2 regions of the Microbacterium phyllosphaerae genome follow, and region 2 is predicted to be linked to the other one. Evidence: predicted binding sites of a transcription regulator. Region 2 holds the regulator's gene; the other holds the start of a gene.
What was found. The regulator LexA, encoded in region 2, represses DNA repair genes until DNA is damaged. The targets are predictions, from matches to a motif close to TCGAACANNTGTTCGA.

Region 1 (9,950 bases), 2.9 Mb from region 2:
ACGTCGACCTGGTCGCCTCGTGGGGTCCTGCGCTGCTCGGACACGCACAGCCCGAGGTGGTCGCCGCGGTGCAGGAGGCTGCCACCCGGGGGCTGTCGTTCGGCGCTCCGACCGAGGGCGAGGTCGAACTCGCGGCTCTGATCGCCGACCGCGTGCGGTTCGGCGAGGTCCGGCCCATCGAGCGTGTGCGCCTGGTGTCGACGGGCACCGAAGCCACCATGACGGCGATCCGCCTCGCGCGCGGTGCGACCGGACGCGACCTGCTGGTGAAGTTCGCGGGCCACTACCACGGGCACTCCGACGGCCTCCTCGCCGCGGCGGGCTCGGGCGTCGCGACGCTCGCACTGCCGGGTTCTGCGGGCGTTCCGGCTCCGATCGCGGCGCAGACGCTGGTGATCGACTACAACGACCCGGATGCGCTGGCGGCGGTCTTCGCCGAGCACGGCGATCGCATCGCCGCGGTGATCGTCGAGGCGGCGGCCGCCAACATGGGCGTGGTCCCGCCGCTGCCGGGCTTCAACCGCCTGCTGGCCGACACCGCGCACGCACACGGCGCTCTGCTGATCCTCGACGAGGTGCTGACGGGCTTCCGTGTGTATCCGGCCGGCTTCTGGGGGCTCCAGGCAGCGGCCGGTGAGGACTACCTGCCGGACATCATCACGTTCGGCAAGGTCGTCGGCGGAGGCATGCCGCTGGCTGCGCTCGGTGGCCGCGCAGAGGTCATGGACATGCTGGCGCCCCTCGGCCCGGTCTACCAGGCGGGCACGCTCTCGGGTAACCCACTCTCGGTGGCGGCGGGCCTCGCGACGCTGCGTCTGGCGACTCCCGAGGTGTATGCGACGGTCGATGCCGCGGCGGCCCGTGTCGCGCGTGCGCTGGATGCCGCGCTGACGGATGCCGGAGTCACCCACGCCGTGGCCCATGCGGGCAACCTGTTCAGCGCATCGTTCCGCGCCTCTGCACCCCGCACATATGCGGAGGCGCAGGCTCAGGAGTCGTTCCGCTACGCCCCGTTCTTCCACGCCATGCGTGAGCAGGGCGTCGCCTTGCCGCCGAGTGTGTTCGAAGCATGGTTCCTCACCGCCGCCCACGGCGACGAGGAATTGCAGCGCATCGAGGCGGCACTGCCGATCGCGGCGGCTGCGGCGGCCGCAGCGACGGCCTGACGCGACGCTCACCGACTTCAGCCTCTGACGCGAGACTCTGACCGGCGTCGGCCTGACGAGACTCTGACCGGAGTCGGCCTGACGTGACTCTGACCGGTGACGGCCCGCCCGGCTCTGTTCCTGTGCGGACATCAGACGAACATGACGCGTCGAGGTGGCGAGTCGCGATAGGTGCGTCCGAGCGGGCTGTGCCAGTCGATCGTTCCGTCGGGCAGCTGACGGGCCGTCCATCGATGGTCATCGGCGATGTCGGGATGCTTGAGAACGTGGTGGGTCGCGCAGAGATGACCCAGATTGTGGATCTCCGTTCGGCCACCCTTCGCGTGATCGAACGTGTGGTCGATCTGGCACCGATGCAGCGGCATCCTGCATCCGGGGAATCGGCAGTGCTGGTCTCGGGCGCGCAGGAACCGTCGCATGGCTTCCGTGGGCGTGTAGCTGTCGGTCTCGACGACCAGGCCGGTCGGATCGAGGAACAACCGGGACCACCCGCCGTTCCGGCCTGCGAGGTCTCGTGCGATGTCGGGGTGCAGAGGGCCGTGCCCGTCGAGCTGCGCGGAGCGATCGTCACACCCGGCAAGAGTGGTGGCCGCCACGGTGACGTGGATCCGGCCCTGGATGTTGTCGAGTCCTGAGCCGTTCGCGGCGCTCGGGTCGGACGCGAGCAGGAGGTCGATCAGCAGGTCGGTGCGCACCTGATCGATCGTGCGCGTGTCTGCCGGGATGTGCTCGACCTCTGGGCCCGTCGGATCCGTCGTGAATGTCCCGTCGCCGAAGATCGCATAGTCGTCTCGCGAGGGGTCGTCTTGAGCGATGTCCTCGGGATGGATCGGGTCCTCACCGTCGTCGGTCGGCTCGAGGACGGGCTCGTGGTCTCTGCGCCCAGCGATCACCGCTCGCGCGAGCTGCGTGAGGCGGTCGAGGATCGCCGCCGCGAGATGCTCGGGCAGCACGATCGTCAGCACGGCGAGCCCGTCGCCCGCCGGCCGCAGCGTGACGGTGCGCTCGGCTCGTGCCCGAGCGTGACGCTCGGTGGTCGTCGAGCCCGACAGCACCGCTGCGAGCTCGCGCAGATGCACACGCGTGCGCGCCGCGGTCTCGCGCTCGGCGACGATGACGGCGACGGTGTCGTAGAGGGTGAGCGCGTCGGCATCCGCTCGCCCGTTGTTCACCGCTTCGCGCACGACTCCCGCGGCGCGCACGATCTCGCGGACGTGGGCAGCCGTGACGCGCCCCTCACGGAACGCCTGCTGCACGAGGGGGTGGCTGGTGTGGAGGAAGCCGGCATCCGTGAAGGCGTACTCGACGCTGCCCTGAGTCACACGGCCGGCGGCCGCATACTCCGCGATCATCGATCGGTGGATCGCATCTCGGTGGTAGGGATGCTCGTCGGACTCGGCCCGACCCAGCTGCATCCGCTCGGCGAGAAGACCTGCGGCCTCGGCCTCGAGGCAGGCGATCTGACGCCGCTTCTCGACCCACGAATCGAGCAGCTCTCTGCGCTGCTCGAGACCGTTGTCGCTGGCGGATGTCATGCTCCGAGTCTAGTAGATTTGTTCGAAACTCGAGCGGAACACCGGAATGGAAGAGAGGTGGAATCGTGGGAACCGACAACGGATCGTTGCCTTCCTGTGAGCAAGACACAGACATCTGTGAGGGTGCCGCTGGCAGACTGGACGCATGGTGACGTTGCTGCTGGACCAGACGCAACTCGAGATCGTGCTCTCGCCGATCGAGCGTGCAGCGAGCTTCCACCGTGACAACGTGCGGCTCGTGCGCGAGACGATCACCAAGGTGCAGCTGGTGGATGACGCCTGGGCCTGGCTCCGCGGCGTACCGAACCCCGGCACGCACATTCCCGGTGTGCTCGCCGCAGGAACGTGGAAGGCGGCAGGAAGCGTGGACTTCGTGCTGATCCGCCGCCGCCGCCCCAGCGTGGTCATCGACCTGTCGGGTGACGAGCAGTACCGTCGCCTGATCCTCACGACCAAGCACGGCCTCGCGCTGACGCAGGCCCTCAGGCTCGACGTCTCGGACGAGCCCGCGGATGTCGAGGAGATCGTCGCCACGTCGCCGACCCCCGTGTCGAAGGGCAGCCGTCGCCCGGTGATCCGCCCTCGGCCGGCCTGACCACCCTCCGGAACGAGCAACGCCCTCCGCAGCCTTTCGGCGCGGAGGGCGTTCGCATGACGTGCGGCGTCGAAGCCTCAGGACTGGTGGTGCTCACCCTCGTGGTGCTCGTGGTGCTCACCCTCGTCGTGGTGCTCGTGGTGCTCACCCTCGTCGTGGTGGTGCTCACCGTCGTGGTGCTCGCCCTCGTGGTGCTCCTGTGCGTCGGTCGCGTCCTGCACGTCCGACTCGCTGTTCTCCGAGGGATCTGCGGCAGCATCGTCCGGCTGTGCCTCGTCCGACTGCGCCTGGTCCGACTCGGAAGCGTCCGAAACCCCGAGCGGGTAGTCCTTCGGCTCGTCGTCGTAATAGGCGCGCGCGGCTGCGGCGAGCATCGACGTGACAGCCGCGGAGCGCGGGTCGTCGTCCGATGCGTCCGCCTCGACGGCAGCTGAATCGGGATCGTCACCGGACACCGACTCGTCGGATCGCGACTCGTCAGAACCCGACTCCTCCGATGCCGGTACCTCGGTGAAGAATTCGACGCCGGAGTGCTCGTCGAGACCCTCATCCGCGGGCGCAGACCCGTTCTCCGCGCCAGAGTCGGTGTCCGCATCGGCAGACGGTGCCGCATCGTTCATCGGCGCGGTCCCGAACAGGATGTCATCGAACGACGGACGTGCGCCCTCCTCGGAGGTCGCCTCCTCGCCCTCGGATGCCGCATCCACGTCGTGCCCGGCCTGCTCGTGCGATTCGGCGGCCTCAGAGGCCACGTCGGCGGCGTCTTCCGCGTCGTTCGCGTCGGATGCATCGGCCGCGTACCCGAGTTCTGCCGCCGCGTGCTCGACGTCGCGTGCCGCAGCCGCGGCGTAGGCCGCGTCGTCGGCCTTGGCCTCGGCGGCATCCGCGGCAGCGGCGTCGGTCTGCGCGGCATCCGCGGCAGCGGCGTCGGTCTGCGCGGCATCCGAATCCGCAGTGTCCACGGGCGCGTCCGCAGCAGGACCAGTCTCAGAGGCGTCGGCCTCGAGGGGTTCCGCCCCCTCGTCCACGTTCGACGCGTCGTCCGCAGGCGCATCCTCAGCGTCATCCGATCCGTCGTCGGCGTTCACCGTCTCGGGCGAGGTCGCGACGGCGGGCTCGACGACCGCAGGAATCACCGTGGTCGCGGGAGCGGCGTCGAGCGCGGCGTCCGACGGCTCGGCCTCAGGAGCGATGAACTGCGAGGCGGCCGCGATGGCGTGAGGCGCGAGCGTGCCGCCGCGCACGAGCTCGATGAACACGTCCTCGAGGGTCGGGCCGCGCTGCACCAGGGTGGTCAGGGCGATGCCGGCCGATGCGGCGATCGCGCCGACCTTGCCGGCGTTGCTGCCGCGGACGGTGAGCCCGGAGCGCAGGACCTCGACCTCGAGGCCGGCAGCCGAGAGGGCGGCCTTGAGGGCGGCCCGGTCTGCGGCATCCACGACGACCGACCCGGCGGACGGGTCGGCGAGCTTCTCGATGCCGCTCGACAGCATGAGCTGCCCCTTCGAGAGCACGAGCACATGATCGGCGACCTGCTCGATCTCGCTCAGCACGTGCGAGGAGACGAGAACCGTGCGGCCCTCGTCGGCCAGGCGACGCATGAGCAGACGCATCCAGCGGATGCCTTCGGGGTCGAGTCCGTTGGCGGGCTCATCGAACACGAGGGCGCCGGGGTCTCCGAGCAGGGCATGGGCGACGCTCAGGCGCTGGCGCATTCCCAGCGAGAAGCTGCCGATGCGTCCTTCGCTCTCGTGCTCGAGGCCGACCAGCGAGAGGACCTCGTCGACGCGCGACAGCGGGATGCCGTTGGCTTTGGCCGCGATGGTCAGCTGACGCCCCGCCGAGCGGCGAGGGCGGTAGACCGTCTCCTCGAGCACCGAGCCGATCGTGCGCAGGGGGTGGCGCAGGTCGGGGAACGCGACGCCGCCGATCGTGGCCGTGCCGGAGTTGGCGCGGACCTGACCGAGGAGGATGCGCAGTGTCGTCGTCTTCCCGGCTCCGTTCGGGCCGAGGAAAGCGGTCACGACACCGGGCTCGACTCGCGCGGAGAAGTCGGACACCGCCGTCACGTCATTGAATCGCTTGGTGACGCGCGTGAACTCGAGCACCTGTCCGTCGGGCATCTGCGACCTCTCGTTGCAGTGGGCAGTTCTCTCTATCCTGCCGGAAAAGCCGCCGGATCGCGCATTTACCCTACAAACCCACCCGAATGCAAGGCTGCGGCCGAGGGGTAACGTGGCACCCGTGACCGATTCCACCGCCGCTCCCCGGGTCCTCGTCCGCACCGAAGGCGCACTCGGACGGCTCACGCTCAACAGGCCCGAGGCCATCAACGCACTCGATCTCGGCATGATCGGGCTGCTCACGCAGGCGCTCGAGGCGTGGCGCGACGACACCGACGTCCAGATCGTGCTGATCGACGGCGAAGGCGAGCGCGGCATGTGCGCGGGGGGAGACGTCAGAGGGCTGCATGCGCAGATCGTCGCGGGCCGTGCCGACGAGACCGCCGAGTTCTTCCGCGCCGAGTACGCCCTGAACGCGATGATCGCCGAGTACTCGAAGCCCGTGGTCAGTCTGGCCGACGGCATCACCATGGGTGGAGGCATCGGCCTCTCCGGCCACGCGGCCATCCGCATCGTCACCGAGCGTTCGAAGCTCGCGATGCCCGAGACGCGCATCGGCTTCACCCCGGATGTCGGGGGCACCTGGCTGCTCGGGCGGGCTCCTGGTCGTTTCGGCGAGTACTTCGGCCTCACCGGCGGCACCATGAACGGAGCGGATGCCGTGCTGCTCGGCTTCGCCGACCACTTCGTGCCCTCCGACCGCCTCGACGCGCTGCGCGAGGCGCTCGCGTACCGCGCGGACCCCACGGGCCCGGCCGAGATCGTCCTGCTGTTCGACGAGACCCCGGATCCGTCAGAACTGCCCGCCTCGCGTGCATGGATCGACGAGGCGTTCTCCGCCGACACCGTCGCCGAGATCGTCGCACGCCTGCAGGCGCAGGGAACGGCGGATGCCACGGCGACCGCAGAGCTGCTGGAGAGCCTCGCGCCGACGGGCCTCGCGGTGACCCTCGACGCCGTCCGCGAGGCGCGGGCGCTTCCGAGCCTCCGCGCCGCGCTCGAAGCAGAGTATCGGCGGGTCATGTGGTTCGTGACGCGGCACCCCGACCTCGTGGAGGGCATCAGGGCGCAGCTCGTCGACAAGGATCGCAATCCGAAGTGGAACCCCGCGTCGATCGCCGATCTGGCTCCCGATGCAGGTGCCGAGGCTCGTGATTTCGTGCCGGATCGCCCGCTCTTCTGAGAAGTATCGATATATCTGCGGTTCTTCGCCGCGGTGCATAAACCGCTGGCCGTGCGGGAAATGGTTCGCTGTCAGCGAAGGTCCACCTGCAGGGGGATACGAATGTCCCCGGTTCGTGGCACCCTTGCATGTGCGCGATCGTCGGCCCGCGTCCGCCCGTCCGGGAGATCCGCCGCTTCATCCTTCCTAGAAAGTCCGCCTGTGCTGGGAAAAATTCTCGTCCGCTACCTGTCCCGCTATAGGTGGCTCCTGCTGGCCGTTCTGGTCTTCCAGTTCGCCAGTGCGATCGCCACCCTCTACCTTCCGCGTCTCAACGAAGACATCATCAACAAGGGCGTCGCGCAGTCCGACACCGACTACATCTGGCGCACCGGGCTGCTCATGCTCACCGTGTCGCTCGGCCAGATCGTCGCGTCGGTCATCGCCACCTACTTCGCGGCCCGGGCGTCGATGGGCGCCGGCCGAGACATCCGCGCCGATGTGTTCGGCAAGGTGAGCGGATTCTCCGAGCGCGAGGTCTCGCAGTTCGGCGCCGGATCCCTCATCACCCGCAACACGAACGACGTCCAGCAGGTGCAGATGCTCGCGATGATGGGCGCCACGATGCTCGTCACCGCGCCCCTGCTCGCGATCGGCGGCATCATCTTCGCCGTGCAGACCAACATCGGGCTCAGCTGGCTCATCGCCGTCTCCGTCCCGCTGCTGCTGATCGTCGCCGGCCTCGTCGTCAGCCGCATGGTGCCGCTGTTCCGCAGCTACCAGGGAAAGCTCGACACCGTGAACCGCGTCATGCGCGAGCAGCTGACCGGGGTGCGCGTCGTGCGCGCGTTCGTGCGCGAGCGCATCGAGGAGGAGCGCTTCCGCGGCGCGAACACCGACATCATGGTGGTCGGCCGCAAGGTCGGTTCGCTCTTCGTCCTGCTTTTCCCGCTGTTCATGCTGATCCTGAACGTCACGATCGTGGCCGTCGTGTGGTTCGGCGGCATCGAGGTCAACAGCGGCACGGTGCAGGTCGGCACGATCTTCGCCTTCATGCAGTACATCGGTCAGATCATGGGTGGCGTCATCATGGCCAGCTTCATGGCGATCATGATCCCGCGCGCGGCCGTCTCGGCCGAGCGCATCGGCGAGGTCCTCGACACGACGTCGAGCATGGAGCGCCCGGAGAACGGTGTGACCGACTTCCCGACGCCGGGATCCGTCGCGTTCGACGGCGTCGAGTTCACCTACCCCGGTGCGGATTCGCCGGTGCTCACGGGCATCAGCTTCGCTGCTCAGCCCGGCGAGACCGTCGCGATCGTCGGCTCGACCGGAGCGGGCAAGACCACGCTCGTCTCACTGATCCCTCGGCTCTTCGATGTCTCGGGTGGCGCTGTCTTCGTCGGCGGCTCCGATGTCCGCGAGGCCGATGTCGAATCGCTCTGGGCCACGATCGGCCTGGTGCCGCAGCGCCCGTTCCTGTTCACCGGTACCGTCGCGTCCAACCTGCGCTACGGCCGTGAGGACGCGACGGACGACGAGCTGTGGCACGCGCTCGAGATCGCCCAGGGCCGCGACTTCGTCGAGGAGATGCCCGACGGGCTCGAGTCGCGCATCACCCAGGGCGGCACGAACGTCTCCGGTGGTCAGCGTCAGCGTCTCGCGATCGCCCGCGCGATCGTGCGCCAGCCGCAGATCCTCGTGTTCGACGACTCGTTCTCGGCGCTCGACCTCACGACCGATGCGCGGCTTCGGCAGGCGCTGTGGCGAGAACTGCCGCATGTGACCAAGATCGTGGTCGCGCAGCGCGTCTCGTCCATCACTGATGCGGATCGCATCGTCGTGCTCGAAGGGGGCACCATGGTCGGCGTCGGCACTCACGAGGAACTCCTCGAGACGAGCTCGACCTATCGAGAGATCGTCGAGTCGCAGCTGGGGGTGGACGCATGAGCGAGCAGAACGCACCCAAGACCCGACGCGGTCGCGCTGCTGCGCAGGCCGCAGCCACGACCACCGTCGAGCCGGAACTCACCGACGAAGAGAAGTACGAGGCCGAACTCGCCGAGAAGGCACGGCAGAACGGCGGCGGCTGGGACAGCGTCGCGCCGGGCAAGGCCGACAACTTCGGCAAGAGCTTCACCCGGATGATCGGGCTGCTCAAGCCGTCGGCCGTCTGGTTCGTCCTGGTGTCGATCGCCGGTGCCGTGGGCGTCGTGCTCACGGTCGCCGCTCCGAAGGTTCTCGGTGAGGCCACGAACCTCATCTACAAGGGCTTCATCTCGGTGCAGCTCGGGATGCCGAACGGCGACTTCCCGGGCTTCCCGGCAGGGACGTCGCAGGACGACGTGGTCGCCCTGCTCCGCCAGGGCGGACAGGACGACTTCGCGAATCAGGTCGCCGCGCTCGGCAGCTTCCAGGTCGGCGACGGCGTGGACTTCGACGCGCTCCGGTGGGTCATCATCGCGGTCCTCGCGATCTACATCGTGGCCGCCTTCCTGAGCTGGATTCAGGGCTACGTGATCAACGTCATCATGGTGCGCACCATGTGGCGCCTGCGCGAGCAGGTCGAGGCGAAGATCAACCGTCTGCCGCTGTCCTACTTCGACAAGGTGCAGCGCGGCGACCTGATCTCTCGTGTCACGAACGACATCGACAACATCACCCAGACCATGCAGCAGTCGCTGTCGGGTGCGATCACGGCCGTGCTCACGGTCGTGGGCGTGCTGGTGCTGATGTTCTCGATCTCCTGGCAGCTCGCGCTCGTCGCGCTCGTCGCGCTCCCGCTCATGGGTGTGATCTTCGGCGTGATCGGACCGCGGTCGCAGAAGGCGTTCGGAACGCAGTGGCGCAAGGTCGGCCGTCTGAACGCGCGCGTCGAGGAGGCGTTCTCGGGTCACGCGCTCGTGAAGGTCTTCGGACGCGAGCAGGACGCCCTCGACAAGTTCAAGGACGAGAACGAGGAGCTGTTCCAGGCGAGCTTCAAGGCACAGTTCCTCTCGGGCATCATCATGCCCGCGATGACCTTCGTCGGCAGCCTCACCTACGTGGGCATCGCCGTGCTCGGTGGTCTCATGGTCGCGAACGGACAGCTGCGTCTCGGTGACGTGCAGGCGTTCATCCAGTACTCGCAGCAGTTCACGCAGCCGCTGTCGGAACTGGGTGGCATGGCTGCGGTCGTGCAGTCCGGAACGGCGTCGGCCGAGCGGGTGTTCGAGCTGCTCGACACCGAAGAGCAGGAGGCCGACGAGGCGAACGCTCCGGCGATCGCCGAGGGCAAGGGTGTCGTGGAGTTCGAGAACGTCGCATTCTCGTACACTCCCGAGCGCCCCCTCATCACCGACCTCTCGTTCCGTGTCGAGCCGGGTCAGA
Region 2 (9,950 bases):
TTCCGTCTGCTGCCGTCGAAGACCGTCTACCAGAACGTCGCGTTCACCCTGCAGGTGACGGGGTCGTCACGCGGGTTCATCCAGCAGGCCGTGCCTGAGGCGCTGGCGCTGGTCGGCCTCGACGGCAAGCAGAAGCGGATGCCGCATGAGCTCTCCGGCGGCGAGCAGCAGCGTGTCGCGATCGCACGAGCGCTGGTCAACCGCCCCCAGGTGCTGCTCGCCGACGAGCCCACCGGAAACCTCGACCCGGCGACGTCCGTCGACATCATGCAGCTCCTCGCGCGGATCAACGCCGGCGGAACGACCGTGCTCATGGCCACGCACGAGGCGGCATTCGTCGACCAGATGCAGCGCCGCGTGATCGAGCTCCGTGACGGCGAGATGGTCCGAGACGAGGTGCACGGCGGCTATGGCGACACCTCGAACATCCCGCGCCTCGTTCCCGAGGAGATCCGCGGAGCAGCAGCAGCCGCCGCGCTGACAGCGGTGCAGGAGGTGCAGCGCCAGACCGCCGACCTCTCGGTCGTCCGTGCCGCTCTCGCCGAGGAGCTCAGCGCGCAGCGCAAGGCCGCTGCGGCGTCGGCCGACGCGGTGCCGACCGCATCCGAGACGCCCGAGGCGCAGGCTGCGCCGGTCGAACCGCCCGCAGTCGACGAGAAGCCCGCAGAGGTGCCGGCGGCTGTCGTGCCTCGCACGCATCCGATCGTGCTCCCCACCGTCGACGTCGCCGAACTCGGGGTGGCCGATCGTCTCGGCCTCTCGGATGACGGCGCAGAGGAAGTGGGGCCGACCTCATGAGAATCGGACTCATCATCACTGAGGCCCTCGGTGGCCTGCGACGGAACATCTCGATGGTCATCTCCGTCGTGCTCGTCACCTTCGTCTCGCTGACGTTCGTCGGCGCGGCGATCCTCATGCAGGCCCAGATCGGCACGATGCGCGGCTACTGGACCGAGCGGGCACAGGTCGCCGTGTACATGTGCTCCGACATCTCGGAGAAGGACACCTGCGTCGACGGCGGCGCCACGGAAGATCAGGTGAATGCCGTCCGCGCGCAGCTCGACGGTGACGCGCTCGCCCCGCTCATCAGCGAGGTGAGCTTCGACTCCAAGGAAGACACCTACGCCAAGCTGGTCGAACAGCTCGGCGAGGACCAGGCGAGCGTCATCACCGCAGACCAGGCGTTCGAGGTGTTCTTCGTGACGATGAAGGACCCGGGTCAGTCCCAGGTGATCGCGGAGGCCTTCACCGGCGTCGCCGGCGTCGAGCAGGTCACGGACCAGCTGCAATACCTCGAGCCGTTGTTCTCCGCCCTGACGGTGGCGACGTACATCGCCGTCGGCATCGCCGTGCTGATGCTGATCGCCGCCATCCTGCTGATCGGCACGACCATCAGGCTGTCGGCATACGCGCGGCGCAAGGAGATCGGGATCATGCGCCTCGTCGGTGCCTCGAACCGCTTCATCCAGACCCCGTTCGTGCTCGAGGGCGTCTTCGCCGCGTTCCTCGGATCGGTGCTGGCCAGCGCGGCTGTCGTCGCCGGGGTGCACTTCGGCGTCGACGGATACCTCCGGGGACGCGTCCCGTTCATCACGACGTGGGTGTCGATGCAGGATGCCGCCATCGTCGTACCGGTGCTCATCGGCATCGGCGTCGTCCTGGCGGCCCTGTCCGCCGGATTCGCGATCCGTCGCTGGCTGCGGACCTGACCGCGTTGCCGGAGGCGGGCGCCGCCGGTATAGACTGACAGGCTGTCGTGCGCCCGCCACCGGGCTCTGGAATCACTGCACGACGCGGATCAGGAGAGAATCATGCCCAGGGAACGCGGGGAGAAGGTCATCGCGACCAATCGTCGCGCACGTCACGACTACAACATCGAGAAGTCGTACGAGGCGGGGATGGTGCTCACCGGCACCGAAGTGAAGTCGCTGCGTCAGGGGCGTGCGAATCTCAGCGACGGATACGCGTTCGTCAAGGGGAACGAGGTCTTCCTCGACTCCGTGCACATCCCCGAGTACTCGCAGGGGCACTGGACCAACCACTCGGCGAAGCGCATCCGCAAGCTGCTGCTCCACCGCGAGGAGATCGCGAAGCTGCAGCACGCGGTGTCGGCGGGCGGTTACACGCTGATCCCACTCAAGCTCTACTTCTCCGACGGCCGTGCCAAGGTCGAGATCGCCCTCGCGAAGGGCAAGCGCGAGTTCGACAAGCGTCAGACGCTACGCGAGCGTCAGGACACTCGCGAGGCCGAGCGCGCGATGCGCCTGCGCAACCGCACCGGAGACTGATCAGAACGACGGGGTGAAGCCGAACACGCGTCCGAGGAACGAGAGCTCGCGCTCCAGGGCATCGACGATCGTCTCGGCCGAGCGGAACCCGTGTCCCTCGCCCTGGTAGAGCACGTACTCGTGATCGACTCCATTGGCCGCCAGTGCATCCCGGATGGCCTCCGATTGAGACGGCGGCACGACCCGGTCATCCGACCCCTGCATCAGCAGCACGGGCACCGCGATCCGGGCGGCGTGGGTCAGAGGCGAGCGGTCGACGTACAGCGCCTCGGCTGCGGGCAGGGGCCCGACGAGTCCTTCGACGTAGTGCGCCTCGAAGTCGTGGGAGTGCTCGGCGAGCATCCGCAGATCCGCGACGGCGTAGCGACTGATGCCGGCGGCGAACACTCCTCCGCGCACCAGAGCGGACAGCACGGTCCATCCGCCGGCCGACCCACCGCGGATGGCGATCCGTGCGGGATCCGCCAGGCCCGCGTCGGCGAGCTCCCGGGCCGCGGCGATCACATCGTCGACGTCGACCACTCCCCATCGTCCGTCGAGACGCTCTCGGTAGGCGCGCCCGTATCCTGTCGAACCGCCGTAGTTCACGTCGAGCACGCCGATGCCGCGGCTCGTGTAGAACGCGATCGCCGCAGAGGAAGCCCCGGTCACGTGAGCGGTCGGCCCGCCGTGCACGAGCACGATGTAGGGCGGGAGCTCGTCGCCGGATGCCGAGGCCTGGGGGTTGCTCGGAGGGTAGACGAACGCGTGCACGTTCCCGTGGGCACCGTCGATCAGCAGCTCGGACGCGCGCGGCATCCATTCGGGGTGGACGGGCGAGGCTCCTGCGACCACCTGCGCCGAACCGGACTCGACGTCGACGCACCAGGCTCCCTGTGACGTGGTCGAGCTGTTGCCCGTGAGCAGCACACGCGACCCCGATACGGCGTCGACGCTCACGTGCCCGTCCGCGGGAATGTCGAGTCGGCGCGCCCCGCCGTCGCGATCGATCACGACGACCTCGTCGCGACCGTTCGTGCGGACAGTGACGATGCGCCCGTCGGCGAGTGGGCGGTACCAGCGGTTGCCCAGCACCCACAGCCCGTAGCCGGTGTCCGCATCGACGTCGACATCGTCGACCGGCGCCGCTGCGCCGTCGAGGCGGAGGTGATCGAGTCGCTGGCGGTGCAGCGCCCATCGTCCCCGAGGGTCGTCGGAGAACAGCAGCTCCTGGTCGTCGATCCACTCGGGCTGCAGAGCGGCCTGCGTCGGCACCTCGGTGCGGGCGGAGCCGTCGGAGATCACGAGGGTCGCATGCTGCCACGGCATCCGATCGCCCGTCCACTCGACCCAGGCCACGCGCGACCCGTCGGGTGAGAGCGACGGATGCGCGACGAACGCCGTGCCCTCGGCGACGACCCGCACGCGGTCGGGGTCATCGGCGGCAGAACCGTCCACAGGGATCTCGATGATGCCACGACGGTGGGGAGTCGATGTGAGGTCCTCGCGAACGGCGAACAGCCGCCCCTGCTGCAGCCGCAGACCTCCGTGGGCAGGGCCGGTCGGAGTGAGCGGCACCGGTGAAGCGCCGGAGGTCAGTCGGTGCACACGCTGGTCCTGTGCGTCGACGAAGAACAGGGTGCCGTCGGCATCCGCCGTCCAGGCCCCGCCGCCGTACTCATGGACGCGCGATCGCGCACTCCACGGCGCCGGGAGGATCTCGTCACCGCTCGAGCTGCGCACCGTGAATCGCCCGCGCTCGGCCGGCACCGACTCGCCCCACCAGATGTCGTCACCGACGAACGCCGCACCGTCTATGCGGGGTGAGGCCGCCGCGATGCGTGCGGGTGAGAACGGGGAGGGCCAGGAACCGAACGGCGAGGACATGCTTCGAGCCTATGGGCGAGGCCGTCGTCGCGGGTTCGACGGGATCAGACCGCTCGCAGCACCGCGACGATCTTGCCGAGGATCACGGCTTCGTCGCCGAGGATGGGCTCGAACGCCGAGTTGCGCGGCAGCAGCCACGTGTGGCCGTCGCGACGGCGGAGCACCTTGACCGTGGCCTCGCCGTCGAGCATCGCCGCGACGATCTCGCCGTTCTCTGCACTGTTCTGCGAGCGCACCACGACCCAGTCGCCGTCGCAGATGGCCGCGTCGATCATCGACTCGCCCGAGACGTTGAGCATGAAGAGGTCGCCCTTGCCCACGAGCTGACGGGGGAGGGGGAAGATCTCCTCGACCTGCTGGTCGGCGGTGATCGGCACGCCGGCGGCGATGCGGCCGACGAGCGGCACGAGTGCCGCGTCGCCCACGGGGGTCGCGACGTCAGCCGGATTCTCACCGCTCGAACCCGGGAGGTCGATCAGCACCTCCATGGCGCGCGTCTTGCCCGGATCGCGACGCAGGTAGCCGCTGAGCTCGAGCTGTCCGAGCTGGTGGGTGACGCTCGACAGCGACTTGAGCCCGACGGCATCGCCGATCTCGCGCATGCTCGGCGGGTAGCCGTACCGGCTGATCGATGTCTGGATGACCTCGAGGATCGCCATCTGCTTGGGGCTCAGGCTCTTCCGGCGACGAGTGCGCGGGACGTCTGCCTCGGGGGCGGAGTTGTCGCTCATGGTGCTCCTCAGGTGTGCGATCCGGCGTCTCAGTTCGAATGTCGGAGGCCCGTGGTGGGGTGTTCGTATCGAAACCGTATCCGAGAAACGGCCAGATGTGGAAGATCTGTTCGAGCGTGTCGACCGATTCTCGGGTCATTGTTTCGAAAAAGGCTTGACAGATATTCGAATTCGAAGATAACTTCGGAACGTAGCTTCGTATCCACGGCTCCCGGCCGAGGCGCGGATGCGAACGCTACGCCAACTTCACCGCTCACGCGGTAGATGCAGAGGAGCACGACATGAGCACCATCACCTTCAGCAGCGCAGCAGTCCTCCCGGCTCGTCCGGCGACGAAGCTCCGGCTGACGGCGCGTGGTCGTCGGGTCGTGCTCGCGGCGGCAGCCGTTCCGCTCGCTGTAGGCATCGCGTTCGCCGCGCTCAGTGGCGGCAGCGCGATGGCTTCCGGCGAGCAGAGCTCGACCACCACGTTCGCGACCGTCACCGTGATGCCGGGCGACACCCTGTGGTCGATCGCCGAGGAGATCGCACCGGGCGCGGATCCCCGCGAGGTCATCGGTGACATCACACGGCTCAACCTGCTCCGCGGCGGAAGCCTGCAGATCGGCCAGGAGCTCGCGATTCCCACGCAGTACTCCGAGTGAGCGGGCATCGGCGCCCGGAGTGACCGGGGTGCAGCGCAGGGTCGGCTTCATTCTCCGTCACCACGCGCGTCGGTGAGCCGCACGCGGCCTACCATGGGAAGGGTGACTTCATCACTCTCCGATCTCCCGCTCCGCGACGACCTTCGAGGGCTGACGCCGTACGGCGCTCCGCAGGCGCCACTGCCGATCGCTCTCAACGTGAACGAGAACACGCATCCCGTTCCGGATGCCGTCGCCAGCGACATCCTCGATGACATCGCCGTGGCGCTTCGCGACGTCAACCGCTACCCCGACCGCGAGTTCACGACCCTGCGTGAGGGCTTCGCCGAGTACCTGGGCCACGGTCTCGAGGCGGACCAGATCTGGGCGGGGAACGGATCGAACGAGGTCCTCCAGCACATTCTCCAGGCGTTCGGTGGACCGGGACGCACGGCATTCAGCTTCGCCCCGACCTATTCGATGTATCCCCTCATCTCGCAGGGGACCGGTGCCCGGTGGATCGCAGGCACCCGGCAGCCGGACTACACGATCACGCCCGATGAGGCCGTGGCGCAGGTCAAAGAGCACGATCCCGACGTCATCCTGCTGTGCTCCCCGAACAATCCGACCGGCACGCCGCTCGGGCTCGACATCGTCGAGGCGGTCTACGAGGCGTCGCGGGGCGTCGTCGTCGTGGACGAGGCATATCAGGAATTCGCGCCGCGCGATGCGGCATCCGCGCTCACGCTCCTCGAGGGGCGTCCTCGTCTCGCGGTGTCTCGCACCATGAGCAAGGCCTTCGCCTTCGCGGGTGCGCGCGTCGGATATCTCGCGGCCGACCCCGCCTTCATCGATGCTCTCCGGCTCGTGCGCCTGCCGTATCACCTGAGCGCGCTCACGCAGGCCGCGGCCGTCGCGGCACTGCGCAACTCCGACGTGATGCTGGGGATGGTCGACGAGATCGTCGAGCAGCGCGATCGCATCTCGGCGACCCTCGAGGCTCTCGGATACACCCCGCACGAGTCCTGGTCGAACTTCGTGCTGTTCGGTGGGGTCGCAGACCCCAAGAAGGTGTGGCAGCAGCTGTACGACCGGGGAGTGCTCGTCCGCGACGTCGGGATCCCGGGTCACCTCCGCGTCACAGCGGGCACCGAGGCGGAGACCACGGCGTTCCTCGACGCCCTCGCGTCGATAGGATCGGCTTCATGAGCACCACCGCCCAGACCCCGCGCACCGCCACCCGTGTGCGCAGCACGTCGGAGTCCACCGTCGAGCTCGAACTGAACCTCGACGGAACCGGCGCGAGCCGCATCGACACGTCGGTGCCGTTCTTCGATCACATGCTGACGGCGTTCGCGAAGCACTCGCTGACCGACCTCACGGTTCGCGCCTCCGGTGACACGCAGATCGACGCCCACCACACGGTCGAGGACATCTCGATCGTGCTCGGGCAGGCCATCCGCGAAGCCCTCGGCGACAAGTCCGGCATCTCGCGTTACGGCGACGCGCTCGTGCCGCTCGACGAGGCGCTCGCTCAGGCCGTCGTCGACATCTCTGGTCGTCCGTACCTCGTCCACACGGGGGAGCCGGCCGGCTTCGAGCACCACCTGATCGGCGGACACTTCACCGGCTCGCTGGTGCGTCACTCGTTCGAGGCCATCACTTTCAACGCGGGGCTCACCATGCACGTCCGCGTGCTCGGCGGCCGTGATCCGCACCACATCGCCGAGGCGGAGTACAAGGCGTTCGCCCGCGCATTCCGCCAGGCCAAGGCGCTCGATCCGCTGGTCGACGGCATCCCGTCGACCAAGGGTGCGCTGTGAGCGCAGCTCCTCGGGTCGCTGTCTTCGACTACGAATCCGGCAACGTGCACTCCGCTGTGAAGGCTCTCGTGGCGGCGGGAGCCGATGCGGTGCTCACGCGGGACCGCAAGGAGGCGCTCGAGGCCGACGGTCTCGTCGTGCCCGGCGTGGGAGCCTTCCAGGCCGTGCGCGACGCCTTGAAAGCCCACGGAGGCGATGAGATCATCGACCGTCGCCTGGCCGGTGGGCGACCCGTGCTCGGCATCTGCGTCGGCATGCAGGTGCTCTTCGCCCACGGCGTCGAGCGCGGGCACGACACCGAGGGCCTCGGTGAGTGGCCGGGTGCCGTCACCGAGCTCAATGCGCCCGTGCTGCCGCACATGGGCTGGAACACGGTCGAACCCGGCGCCGATTCGGTGCTCTTCCAGGGGATCGAGAACGAGCGCTTCTATTTCGTGCACTCGTATGCTGCGCAGTCGTGGGAGCTCGACGTCATCCCGCCGTTCCCGCAGCCGGTGCTGACCTGGACGACGTACGGCGATCCGTTCCTCGCCGCGGTCGAGAACGGCCCGCTCTCAGCGACTCAGTTCCACCCCGAGAAGTCGGGCGAGGCCGGCATCCAGCTCCTGCGCAACTGGGTCGACAGCCTGCGAGGGTGATCCCTGCGGGTCAGAACCCGCGAGCGACGGCGGCGGCGGCCGAGAGCCAGGCCTGCTGAGTCGGTGCCGCGAGCGCGCGGAGGCGAAGGTGCCCGTCGACCATCTCGCGGTCGAACGGGATGCCGACGACTTCGCGTGCGAGCGGACGGTAGCCGGCGATGACCTCGGCCACCTCGGCAGACGAGGCCTTGGGGTCGGCCTGGCTGACGACGACCACGGACTCTCTGGCGAGGCGTGCGGAGCGCTCGTCGCGGTCCTCGAGCGCCTCGAGGAGCAGAGCCCCCGCCTCGGCGTGATCATCGCGCGTCGTCGTCGCGACCACGATCTGGTCGGCGAGGTCGATCATGCGCAGCCACATCGGATCGGACTCGTCGTTGCCCGAGTCGATGATGATCAGACGGTAGAACTTCGCGGCCACCGCGTGGATCGAATCGACGTCGTCCGGATTGAGTCGGTTCTCGTGCGCCAGCCGGATCGGCTTCGACCTCAGGACGTCGTATTTCTCCTGCGGCTGGTGATGCACGAAGTGTGCGAGGTCGGCGGACTGGCCCTGTGCCCCGAGCAGGTGCTTCGTCTGGGGCAGGAGCTCGAGAAGCGTGCGGTCGTGCGCGCCCGTCTCGGTGCGCCATCCGAGTGTGCCGCGCGTCTGGTTGTTGTCCCAGGCGAGGACGCCTGCTCCGCCGTACTGGGCGAAGACGGCCGACAGCAGCACCGTGGCGGGAGTCTTGCCCGCTCCGCCCTTGCCGTTGACGACCGCGACAGTTCGAGGTCCGGGCCAGTGGCGGCTGACGGCGTGCTCGTCATCGCGCACCGCACGCTCTCGGGCGTTCGGGCCGAGGGAGAATCCGACCCGGTTGAGGAACCCGCGTCCGCCGCGGCGGGCGGGCTCTTCGCGCCTCTCCTCCTGGAGGAAGGAACGACGCTCGATGCCCTGCTCCCGCTGCTGACGGCGAGAGGACGCGGAGGCGGCCGACTCGGCGGCCGCGGCATTCGGTGCGGGCGGAGTCGCCGCGGCCGGAGCGGTCGGGATCGCGATGGTCCGGGTCGGCGGGGTCGCAGCCGCCGGTGCGGGCTGAGAGGGCTGAGCAGTTTGCGTGGGCTGCATGGGCTGAGCCGACTGGGGGGCCGGAGTCGACGGAGGGGTCTGAGCGGCGACGCTCGGCTGCGCGGTCCGAGCCTGCGCTGACGACGGGGACGCCTGAACGCTCGGGACACCCGTGATCGGAGGCTGAGGCGACGCGGGGGTGGGTGCCGGTGGTACGGCCGCCCCCTGGGCGCCCGGAGTCGACGGCGCCGTACCGGATGGGGTCGCGGCGGACGGGGCCGCAGCGACGTGCGCGGTCGATGACGGCGCCTCCGGCCACGCGGGCGCCGGTGGAAGGGACGGTGTCGGGGGAGCGGCGGGTGCTGCCGGCGAAGCCGTGGGGAGCGGCGGGACCGCAGAGGACGAGCTCGTCGCGGCGGATGCCGCCGCAGCCGCGGCTCGCGTGCCGGGCGCGGGCGGAGTCGCCGCGGTCGGGATCCCGACGGGCCGAGGGTTCATCGGCACCGTCATCTCAGGAACGGCGTCGTCGCTCGATGAGTCGATGACGGGGCTCGCGGGACGCGCGGTGGTCCGGGTCTGCTCGATGTCCTCGGGTGTCAGCGGCACGTGCGCCACGATCTCCGGAGTCTCCGGAGGCATCGGGTTCCCCCGTCGCAGGGGGCCGCTGCCTCGCGCTTCCGCGTCGCGCACCATGGAACATCTCCTCATCGACCGAACAGGGGTGTCATCGAGGCTACCGCGTGGCGTCGGATCTTCTCTGCCGTCATCGTTTTGGAGCGGAACGATACGCGGGCTAGTGTCGATTCTCGTGCCGACGAATCGGCCCTCCCATCTCACCTGAGGACGTCATGAACGACTTCGCGCAGTCCCCTTCGCTCACTCTGCTCCCCGCCGTCGACGTCGCCGGGGGCAAGGCGGTGCGGCTCACCCAGGGTG

Region 1: a site for LexA is predicted at 2,712-2,727, ahead of JOF42_RS00600 (HNH endonuclease signature motif containing protein). Genes of this name have one in related genera too.

The regions. Positions count from the first base shown of each region.
Region 1 covers NZ_JAGIOA010000001.1:127,020-136,969, reverse strand. The annotation lists gene JOF42_RS00605 (glutamate-1-semialdehyde 2,1-aminomutase) at 1-1,166, shown strand, start outside; gene JOF42_RS00600 (HNH endonuclease signature motif containing protein) at 1,298-2,701, opposite strand; gene JOF42_RS00595 (hypothetical protein) at 2,847-3,296, shown strand; gene JOF42_RS00590 (ATP-binding cassette domain-containing protein) at 3,374-5,419, opposite strand; gene JOF42_RS00585 (enoyl-CoA hydratase/isomerase family protein) at 5,541-6,602, shown strand; gene JOF42_RS00580 (ABC transporter ATP-binding protein) at 6,804-8,531, shown strand; gene JOF42_RS00575 (ABC transporter ATP-binding protein) at 8,528-9,950, shown strand, end outside.
Region 2 covers NZ_JAGIOA010000001.1:2,994,649-3,004,598, reverse strand. The annotation lists gene ftsE (cell division ATP-binding protein FtsE) at 1-798, shown strand, start outside; gene ftsX (permease-like cell division protein FtsX) at 795-1,709, shown strand; gene smpB (SsrA-binding protein SmpB) at 1,812-2,288, shown strand; gene JOF42_RS14150 (S9 family peptidase) at 2,289-4,154, opposite strand; gene lexA (transcriptional repressor LexA) at 4,199-4,885, opposite strand; gene JOF42_RS14140 (LysM peptidoglycan-binding domain-containing protein) at 5,167-5,529, shown strand; gene JOF42_RS14135 (histidinol-phosphate transaminase) at 5,623-6,717, shown strand; gene hisB (imidazoleglycerol-phosphate dehydratase HisB) at 6,714-7,331, shown strand; gene hisH (imidazole glycerol phosphate synthase subunit HisH) at 7,328-7,969, shown strand; gene JOF42_RS14120 (MinD/ParA family ATP-binding protein) at 7,980-9,707, opposite strand; gene priA (bifunctional 1-(5-phosphoribosyl)-5-((5-phosphoribosylamino)methylideneamino)imidazole-4-carboxamide isomerase/phosphoribosylanthranilate isomerase PriA) at 9,863-9,950, shown strand, end outside.